One region of the Acidovorax carolinensis genome, then DNA from elsewhere that is predicted to be linked to it. Evidence: predicted binding sites of a transcription regulator. Region 1 holds the regulator's gene; each other region holds the start of a gene.
What was found. Region 1 encodes HrcA, which represses chaperone genes, less so after heat shock. Its sites were predicted from a motif close to TTAGCACTCNNNNNNNNNGAGTGCTAA; they were not measured.

Region 1 (3,274 bases):
TTCCAAGACGCTCCCTGCGCGGGCAAGGGCGAGACAATCAACGTGCAACCGGCAAGTGGCCATGCGCCTAAAACCGTGCCAGCCGCGACAACTGCTGGAGCCAATGCAGCGCCCGCAACAGTTGCAAACACCGCCCCCGCCAATAAAAAGGAAGGCGCCTTTGGCGAAAGCTGGCAGCGCCGGACCTACCTGGAGAACCGAGGCGTAGCCGACGCCCGCGCTGCCACCGACAACCACCAGCGCGAGTGCGCTGCCCAGCAGGTAGCCCTCGCCAGCCGCAAGCGGATCGCTAACAACAACCTTGCAGGTGCCACCTGGGAGCAATCCATATCTGCAGAGATGCAGGCCGCCGCAACCATGTGCGACTCCCGCTCGCGCGAGTTGCGGGCGGAATTGGAGGCGCTGCAGAAGGAACTGCGCGAGCTGCAGGCGAAGCAGTAAACCTGAGCTACGCGCGCCCCACCTGCCCGCCTACTGGTGCTGGTCCCTGCCAGCGGTGCCCGCCTGCTGCTGGTGCAATTTCAAGCGAACGGGGGGACCCTAAGAGCTAAGTCGAAGCGCCGCGGGGGCGAAGACCGCGGGGTTCACTTGGCCCCAAAAATTCGACTTTCAGTATGCGTTTCATGATGTGAAACATAAAGCACAACCGAGCCCCCGCCGTGGGGCTTTTTTGCTGCTGCCGGGTGGCTACATGGGCACAAAACCCCGTCCCGCTGGCTACATGACGGCTACATGACCCCAAAAAACAAAAAAGCCCGCTACCGTATTGATAGCAGGCTTTCCTTATCTAGCTTGGTAGGGCGTGTTGGACTTGAACCAACGACCAAAGGATTATGAGTCCTCTGCTCTAACCAACTGAGCTAACGCCCCTCGCGCCAACGCTGAATCAGACGGGGCACCGTAAGTATTGTAGGGTGTTTATTTGCGGTAGCTGAGCGCGTTGGACACGAGCTTGGAAGTGATGTCCACGATCTGGATCATCCTGTCATAGGGCATGCGGGTGGGGCCGATCACACCCAGAGTTCCCACTACCCGGCCATCCACCTCGTAGGGTGCACTGACGATCGAAAGTTCTTCGAACGGTACCACCTGGCTTTCGCCGCCGATGTAGATCCGAACACCCTCGGCCTGGCTGGAGATGTCCAGAAGACGCAGTATCTGGGTTTTCTGCTCGAACAGATCGAACGCCCTGCGAAGGTTGCCCATGTCGCTGGAGAAATCGCTCACCGCCAGCAGGTTTCTTTCACCAGAAATGACAACCTCATCCTGCGCTTCGGAAAGCGCCTCCGAACTGACATTGACGGCAGCCTGCATCAAGGACGCGATCTCCCCACGAAGCATGTCAACCTCTGACTTGAGCTTCTCCCGCACCTGCTCTATGGCCAGGCCGGCATAGTGTGCATTCAGGAAGTTGGCTGCCTCGATCAACTGCGACTGGGAATAGTCCACATCCGTGAAGATGACACGGTTTTGTACGTCACCTTCGGGCGAAACAATGATCACCAGAAACCGGCGCTCTGAAAGACGGAGAAACTCGATGTGGCGGAACACGGAGGTACGTCGCGGTGCCATCACGACACCCACAAACTGGGAGAGGTTCGACAAAAGGTGTGCCGCATTGGCAATCACTTTTTGAGGTTGCTCTGGCGCCAGTTGCGGCGGCGTCAATGGATCCCGCTGCACCGTCAGCATGGTGTCCACAAACAGGCGATAGCCTCGCGCGGTGGGGACCCTGCCCGCGGACGTGTGCGGGCTGGCGATCAATCCCAGCTCCTCCAGGTCCGCCATGACGTTGCGTATCGTCGCCGGAGACAGCTCCAACCCAGAGGCACGCGAAAGGGTGCGCGAGCCCACAGGCTGCCCATCGGCGATATAGCGCTCGACCAGCGCTTTAAGCAACAACTTGGCACGGTCATCGAGCATAGAGTGATTTTAATGATGTAATTTCGCGATGACGTCCAATTTCCGCCATGTTGCGCTTATCGGCAAGTATCAGGCAACTGCTGCAGGCGGCATGGCCGACAGCTCTCGCCACGCTCTCGAAGAGATAGCGCAGTTTCTAATCCACCAAGGGTGCCAGGTGGTGCTTGAAAAAGAAACTGCCATCAATACCAACCTGACTGCTTACACGGCCATGGACGTAGACACCATTGGCGCCCAATGTGACCTGGGCCTGGTCGTTGGTGGGGACGGCACCATGCTGGGCATCGGCCGTCGACTAGCGCGTTACGGCACCCCGCTGATCGGTATCAACCAGGGGCGCTTGGGGTTCATCACCGACATTCCCTTCGACAGTTACCAGGCGGCGCTCACTCCGATGCTGTGTGGAGAGTATGAAGAGGACCTGCGCCCGCTGATGCGAGCACGTGTGGTGCGGGGGCAGGCCACTGTTTTCGAAGCCTTGGCCATGAACGATGTGGTGGTGAATCGGGGAGCCACCTCTGGCATGGTGGAGCTTCGCGTAGAAGTGGGAGGACGATTGGTGGCCAATCAGAGGGCCGACGGACTCATCATTGCCTCGCCCACTGGCTCCACGGCTTATGCCCTATCCGCCGGCGGCCCCATGCTCCACCCGTCCATCCCGGGGTGGGTGCTGGTTCCCATTGCACCCCATACCCTGTCAAACCGTCCGATCGTTTTGTCCGATGCCACCGAAGTGGCTGTCGAGATCGTGAGCGGCAGGGACGTGAGCGCCAATTTCGACATGCAATCGTTGGCGTCACTGCTGCATGGTGATCGCATTCTCGTGCAGCGCTCCGAGCATAGCGTCCGGTTTTTGCACCCGCTCGGCTGGAACTACTTCGCCACCCTGCGCAAGAAGTTGCGCTGGAACGAAGGGGGCTCCTGACTATGGCGCTCAAGCGGATCACCCTGCGAGACTTCGTGATTGTTCAGGAACTGGCGCTTGATCTCCAGACAGGTTTCACCGTGTTGACAGGGGAAACCGGTGCCGGCAAGTCGATTCTGGTGGATGCACTGCAACTGGCACTCGGTGCCCGCGCGGATGCCGGATCGGTGCGCGAAGGTGCCACCCATGCAGATGTGTGTGCTGAATTCGATTATCCCGGCCACTTGCAACCATGGTTCGAAGAGGCAGGAATCGAAATCAACGAAGCCCTGCTCCTGCGCAGGACGGTCGACACCCAAGGGAAAAGTCGTGCGTGGATCAATGGCACGCCGGCAACGGCGACACAACTTCGCCACCTCGGGGATCAGCTGTTGGACATTCATGGTCAGCACGCCTGGCAGAGTCTGACCCGCCCGGACTCCGTGC
Region 2 (3,274 bases), 1.5 Mb from region 1:
ACTTCTTCGGCAATGATCAGCAGCGGACGGCCCGCCTTGGCAACTTGCTCCAGCGTGGGCAGCAGGTCGCGGATGTTGCTGATCTTCTTGTCGAACAGCAGCACGAAGGGGTTGTCCAGAATCGCGGATTGCTTTTCTGGGTTGTTGATGAAGTAGGGCGACAGGTAGCCGCGGTCAAACTGCATGCCTTCCACGACGTCCAGTTCGGAGTCGAGGGACTTGCCGTCTTCCACGGTGATCACGCCTTCCTTGCCAACCTTGTCCATGGCGTCGGCGATCAGCTTGCCGATGGTTTCGTCGGAATTGGCAGAGATCGAGCCGACCTGTGCGATTTCCTTGGAAGTGGTCGTGGGCTTGGAAGCCTTCTTCAGCTCGGCAACCAGGGCCGTCACGGCCTTGTCGATGCCGCGCTTCAGGTCCATCGGGTTGATACCGGCGGCCACGTACTTGAAGCCTTCGCGCACGATGGCTTGTGCCAGCACGGTGGCGGTGGTGGTGCCGTCACCAGCGTTGTCGCTGGTCTTGGAGGCCACTTCCTTCACGAGCTGGGCGCCCATGTTCTGCAGCTTGTCCTTGAGTTCGATTTCCTTGGCCACGGACACACCGTCCTTGGTCACGGTGGGGGCGCCGAACGAGCGCTCCAGCACCACATTGCGACCTTTGGGGCCCAGGGTGACCTTGACCGCGTTGGCCAGGATGTTCACGCCTTCAACCATGCGTGCGCGGGCTTCGCCGCCGAAAACTACGTCTTTTGCTGCCATTTTGGAGCTCCTGAATATCTAAAAAATCGTTAAACAGATGACTGTGTCGGGAAAAGAATTGCGTAGCGAGCGGTTCACAGGCTAGGCGGACGGAGCGCAGGAACCGCAACGTACTTCCTGTACGTGAGGATTCCGAGCACCGCCCAACGACGCATGCGGGCCGCGCAGTAGCAATTACTTCTCGACAACGGCGAAGAGGTCGTCTTCCTTCATCACCAGCAACTCGTCGCCCTTGACCTTGACGGTCTGGCCCGAGTACTTGCCGAACAGAACGCGGTCGCCGACCTTCACGTTCAGGGCAATCAACTCGCCCTTGTCGTTCTTCTTGCCGGGGCCGACGGCCAGCACTTCACCTTGATCGGGCTTTTCAGCGGCGTTGTCGGGGATCACGATGCCGGAGGCGGTCGTGGTTTCGCTTTCGATACGCTTGACGATCACGCGATCGTGCAGAGGGCGAAGGTTCATTGCATTGCTCCTGTTGACTGACAATAAAAAGCCGGATGACGAAGCGCCCGAACTTTCGGACGCCACCAAACTTCCTCCGTACCAGTGCTTGTTAGCACTCGTTCGGGGTGAGTGCTAATGATACGGGCATTTGTGTCTATTTCAAGACGTCCCCGACCGTTTTGGGGGATTTCGGGTGGAGTTTGCTGCAGGCAGGCCCCATGGACGTGCCGCACAAAGCAGGCTGGATGGCTCCTGCCGGTCGGTAGGTTTGGGTAGGTGTTTTTTGCTATATAAAAAATAGCTGCTTGCGCAATCTCAGAAAGCGCTGGAGCCTGTTTTTATGGATGGATTCAGCGCCCTGGCGATTCAACCGGCTCAGGGCGCCAGTCTGATGACCACCGCTTCCAGCGCCATGGACCGGATGGTGGCGGCAGCGGCCTCGGCATCGGCGCGGTCGCTGTAGGGGCCCACCCGCACCCGCAGCCGGCGTTTTTTGCCCGGGAACACTTCTTGACGGAAGGCGGGCAGTCCTTCATTGAGCAACCGCGCCTGGGCCTTGCGGGCATTGGCTTCGTCGGCAAAAAGTCCCACGTTGATGTAGTAGCCGGGTGCGGTGCCCACCGGTGGCAGGGCGTTGTTGTCTGCGGCCGAGGCTGTGGTGGCCGGCGACGAAGTCGTCGTGTCGGGCGCCAGTGCCTTGGCTGGGGACGGCGAGGGGCGCTTTTCGGGCACAGCGGGACGCGAGGCGCGCTCTGTTGGCGCTGCGGAAGGGGGAGTGACGGCTGCCGATTCGGGTGGAGTCTGTGCCCGTTCGGGCTCTGCCGGCGGTGCCGGGACGGCTGCCGCCTCCTGCGCCGAGTGTTGGGTTTGCGCGGCGGCGTCTGTGGTTGCCGGTGAATCGGTTGCTGTGGGCGCAGATGCCGTTGGCAGGGTTGGCGTGGTGGCCGGCTCGGCTGGGGCGGCAGGCGCCGGACGCATCGGGGCCGCGGGCATGGCCGGGTCTGCGCCTTGCTGTGCCGCCGTGGAGGGAATCGCCAGGTAGGCCCCCGCAGCGGCCAGCGCCAAGGCCAGGTTGCCCGCAGCCAGCCAGGCCAGCCGTTTCCAGGAGCTGGCTTGCCGTGCCAGCAGCGCGCAGGTTTCTTTCAGGGTGTGCGTGGCGGTCAGCGCCCGTGTGATTTTCTTGTGGGTGTCGGCGTGCAGCAGGGCGTTGCCGTAAAGGCCAGGCACGGCGCAGCCGAGCAGAAAAAACGCTCCCACCACGCCCCATTCCACCGCCTGGGGCCATTGCAGCAGTGGTCGCCCCACGCCGAACACCAGCAGCGCCAGACCCTCGGCGGCCGCCACATACACCAGTGCCGCGCCCCACAGCTGGCGAAACACCATCCAGTTCAGGGTGCACAGGCTGGCCGCCCAGTTCCAGCTGGTGGTGGTGCGGCCCGCCTCATCGAAGTGCGCAAAAACGGGCAGGTAACGGGACAGATGGACGGGGCCCAGTGCTGCGCTGTACAGGGCCGTCATGGCGCTGTCGGACCGGGGCTTGGACGGCAGAAGGGCGGTGATGGCTGCAGGATCCGTGGTGGCGTGCATGGCGGATTCTGGCATGTGCCGCTGCGCCCGCCATGGGGTGTCGCGGCACTGTTGCAACGGCGCAGCGGCCGTGCCCGCCACTGCGCGGCGCGCGACGATGCCAATGCAGAGGGAGAGGCGCCGTAGTCGAGGTGAAAATAGCTGCCAGCGCATGTCTTACAAGCGCTGGCAGCTATTAATAACGAAGCATCATGGGGCGAATTGGTGACCCTTGGCGTCTACGCTCCGCGCACCATCGCCAGGATCTGGCCTGCGTCCAGCGTGGCGGCCTTTTGCTGGATTTGCGGCAGGTATTGCGTTTGCAGTTGCTTGGCGGGGCCGAGCAGGTTCTGGAAGGTGTCGCGCAGCATGGCCGTGCTCATTGTCCGGCCGCCCGCATAGTAGCGCCGCGCTACCTGACCGAGCGCGTAGGTGGTGGCAAACGAAAACGCCATGCCGGTGGCGGCACCGCCCATGCGGCCCATGGTTTTGCCCGCTGC
Region 3 (3,274 bases), 1.6 Mb from region 1:
CGCTGCCAAGCCGCCCGTGCCCGCGCCGCAAGCCAGCCCGTTAGGTGCGCCGCCACCGGCCACCGTGCCGGTGTCTGCGCCTGAGCCGACGCCCGCGCCGCCGGTGGTGGTGGTCGCGGCCAAGCCCATCGCCGTAACCGCACCGCCCTTGCCGGCGGCCCCGTCACCGTCACCGTCACCGGCAGCAGAACCGCCCACGCCTGCTGAACGCACCGGCTGGCTCAACCGCCTCAAGGCGGGCCTGCGCAAGACGGGCTCGAGCATCGCCACCGTGTTCACCGGAACCCAGATCGACGATGCGCTGTATGAAGAGCTGGAAGAGGCCCTGCTGCTAGCCGACACCGGCGTCAAGGCCACGCAGTGGCTGCTGACCGACCTCAAGCGCCGCGTCAAGGAAACCAAGACCACCGATCCCGCCGCCGTCAAAGGGCTGCTGGCCGATGCACTGGCCGACCTGCTGCGGCCACTGGAGAAGGCCCTGGTCATCGGCGAGCACACACCCACCGTGATCATGGTGGCGGGCGTCAATGGCGCGGGCAAGACCACCTCGATCGGCAAACTCACCCGGCACCTGGCCAACGAAGGGGCCAGCGTGCTGCTGGCCGCGGCGGACACCTTTCGTGCTGCGGCGCGCGAACAGCTCGGCGTCTGGGCCGATCGCAATACGGTCGAAATCGTCAGCCAGGAAGGCGGCGACCCCGCCGCCGTGAGCTTTGACGCCGTCACCGCCGGCAAGGCGCGCGGCAAGGATGTGGTGCTGGTGGACACGGCGGGCCGCCTGCCGACGCAGTTGCACCTGATGGAAGAGCTGAAGAAGATCCGCCGCGTGGTCACCAAGGCCGATGCCACTGCCCCGCACGAGGTGCTGCTGGTGATTGACGGCAACACCGGCCAGAACGCGCTGGCCCAGGTGCGCTCGTTTGATGACGCGCTGCAGCTCACCGGCCTGATCGTGACCAAGCTCGACGGCACGGCCAAGGGCGGGGTGCTGGCGGCCATTGCGCAGGAACGGCCCATTCCGGTGTATTTCATCGGCGTGGGCGAAAAGCTCGAAGACCTGGAAACCTTCAACGCCCGCGAATTTGCGCAGGCCCTGCTGACCTGAGGCCCACGCCCGTGCATGCCACCCGCCCCGAAACGAGCGGGCGGCACCGGGGTCAAGGAGCCCTTGCGGTTTTCCGCGCTTCACCCGCCGCCTGCCGCGTGCGCAACCCCGTCCCCGGTGGTCACCTCGCCGTGCACCCAGCGCACATAGGCCGGCGTGGCCTGCAGGGTCTGCACCACCAGTTGTGGCACGGTGTAAGGGTGCAGCGACTCCAGCAGCGCCAGCAAGGCCCCGGTGGCGCGCGGCAGGGTCTTGCACACCAGCCGCCATTCCTGCTCCTCCTGCAAGGCGCCCTGCCAGTGGTAATGCGAGGTGATGACTTCCACCTGCACGCAGGCCGCCAGCCGCGCCTGCACAATGGCCTGCGCCAGCCGGCGCGCATCCGCCGCGCTGGCCACGGTGGTGGTGACCATGTTCAGTGCCTGGGCATCGATCTGTTCTGCCATAGGCGACTCCTTGGAACTCCTGCCTGCCAAAGGGACTCAAGGCAGTGTAAACAGGGCGTTATTCGCTCACTTATAAATAGCTTATAGCGCTTGATGGCATTGCATAAAGTGACATTTTGAATCATATTTTTGAAACAACGCACTTCGGAACAACCGGACGGGAACTCCGGGCTTAGCACTCCCTCCAACGGAGTGCTAACATGAAGGCTTAGAGGAAAGGATTCCCGGAATGAAACTTCCATCTGGAACCGCAACGACGACTTTGGCACCCGCCAACCCTTGGGCGCTGGTGCCCCCCTTGGGCAACCTGGACGCCTATATCTCGGCCGTCAACCGCTTGCCCCTGCTCACCCATGAGGAAGAGCAGACCTATGCCCGCCAGCTGCGCGACAACAACGATGTGGATGCCGCCGGCCGGCTGGTGATGTCGCACCTGCGCCTCGTGGTATCGATCGCGCGCCAGTACCTTGGCTACGGCCTGCCCCATGGTGACCTGATCCAGGAAGGCAACGTAGGCCTGATGAAGGCCGTCAAGCGTTTCGACCCCGACCAGGGCGTGCGCCTGGTGAGCTACGCCATGCACTGGATCAAGGCCGAGATCCACGAATACATCCTGAAGAACTGGCGCATGGTGAAGGTGGCCACCACCAAGGCGCAGCGCAAGCTGTTCTTCAATCTGCGGTCCATGAAGCAGGGTTTCAAGGCCGATGCGGCGGCAGCCGATGCCGGCACGCACCGAGACACCCTCTCTGACCACGAAATCGACTCGGTCGCGGCGCAACTGAACGTCAAGCGCGAAGAAGTCATCGAGATGGAAACCCGCATGGCGGGCGGTGATGTGCTGCTCGACCCCGCCCCATCGGACGATGGCGAGCAGGCCTTTGGCCCCATTGCCTACCTGGCCGATGCCTCGCACGAGCCCACCGCAATGATCGAGTCGCGCCAGCGCGATGAACTGGCGACCGATGGCATTGCCACGGCGCTGGCCAGCCTGGACGAGCGCAGCCGCCGCATCGTGGAAGAGCGCTGGCTCAAGGTGAACGACGATGGCAGCGGCGGCATGACGCTGCACGACCTGGCCGCTGTCTATGGCGTGAGCGCCGAGCGCATTCGCCAGATCGAGGTGGCCGCCATGAAGAAAATGAAAACCGCCTTGGCCGACTACGCCTGAGCGGTGCCCGCTCGCGAGTGCATACACAAGCGCGGGCGGCAGGGATAATTCAGCGCGCAACTGCGGTTGCGCGCTTTTTTTTTGGGTGCCCGCAATGCTTCGAGCACCCGCCCAGACCGGAGAAGTTTCTGATGACCCCATCCCCCCTGCGTCGCGCTGCACTGGTGCTGGCCCTCGCCGCCGCGTCCGGCCCTGCCCTTGCCCAATCCAACGCAGCCCCCTTGCCCCAAGCAACACCGGGCTGGCCGAGCAAGCCGGTGAAGCTCGTGGTGGGTTTTCCGGGTGGGTCGTCACCCGACCTGGTGGCGCGCACCCTGGCCGAGCCACTGGCCAAAGCCCTGGGGCAACCGGTGATTGTGGAAAACAAGGTGGGTGCGGGTGGCAACATTGCCGCCGACGCCGTGGCCAACGCCACCGACGACCACACCCTGGGCATCATGATCAATGGCAACCTGACGATTGCCAAACTCATCAACCCCAAGATCAATTACGACCCGCTCAAGGACCTGAGCCCCATCAGCCTGATCGCCACGGCCCCGCTGGCCCTGGCGG

Region 2: CBP34_RS03280 (co-chaperone GroES) is a predicted target of HrcA. The motif match lies at 1,318-1,344, and genes of this name have one in related genera.
Region 3: rpoH (RNA polymerase sigma factor RpoH) is a predicted target of HrcA. The motif match lies at 1,724-1,750, and genes of this name have one in related genera.

What each region holds. Positions count from the first base shown of each region.
Region 1 is NZ_CP021361.1:3,315,415-3,318,688, forward strand. It holds gene CBP34_RS15520 (hypothetical protein) at 1-441, shown strand, start outside; tRNA gene CBP34_RS15525 (tRNA-Ile) at 794-870, opposite strand; gene hrcA (heat-inducible transcriptional repressor HrcA) at 919-1,923, opposite strand; gene CBP34_RS15535 (NAD kinase) at 1,952-2,848, shown strand; gene recN (DNA repair protein RecN) at 2,851-3,274, shown strand, end outside.
Region 2 is NZ_CP021361.1:693,217-696,490, forward strand. It holds gene groL (chaperonin GroEL) at 1-761, opposite strand, end outside; gene CBP34_RS03280 (co-chaperone GroES) at 936-1,226, opposite strand; gene CBP34_RS03285 (SPOR domain-containing protein) at 1,584-2,795, opposite strand; gene CBP34_RS03290 (YcjF family protein) at 3,014-3,274, opposite strand, start outside.
Region 3 is NZ_CP021361.1:840,983-844,256, reverse strand. It holds gene ftsY (signal recognition particle-docking protein FtsY) at 1-1,105, shown strand, start outside; gene cutA (divalent-cation tolerance protein CutA) at 1,186-1,551, opposite strand; gene rpoH (RNA polymerase sigma factor RpoH) at 1,781-2,722, shown strand; gene CBP34_RS03955 (Bug family tripartite tricarboxylate transporter substrate binding protein) at 2,854-3,274, shown strand, end outside.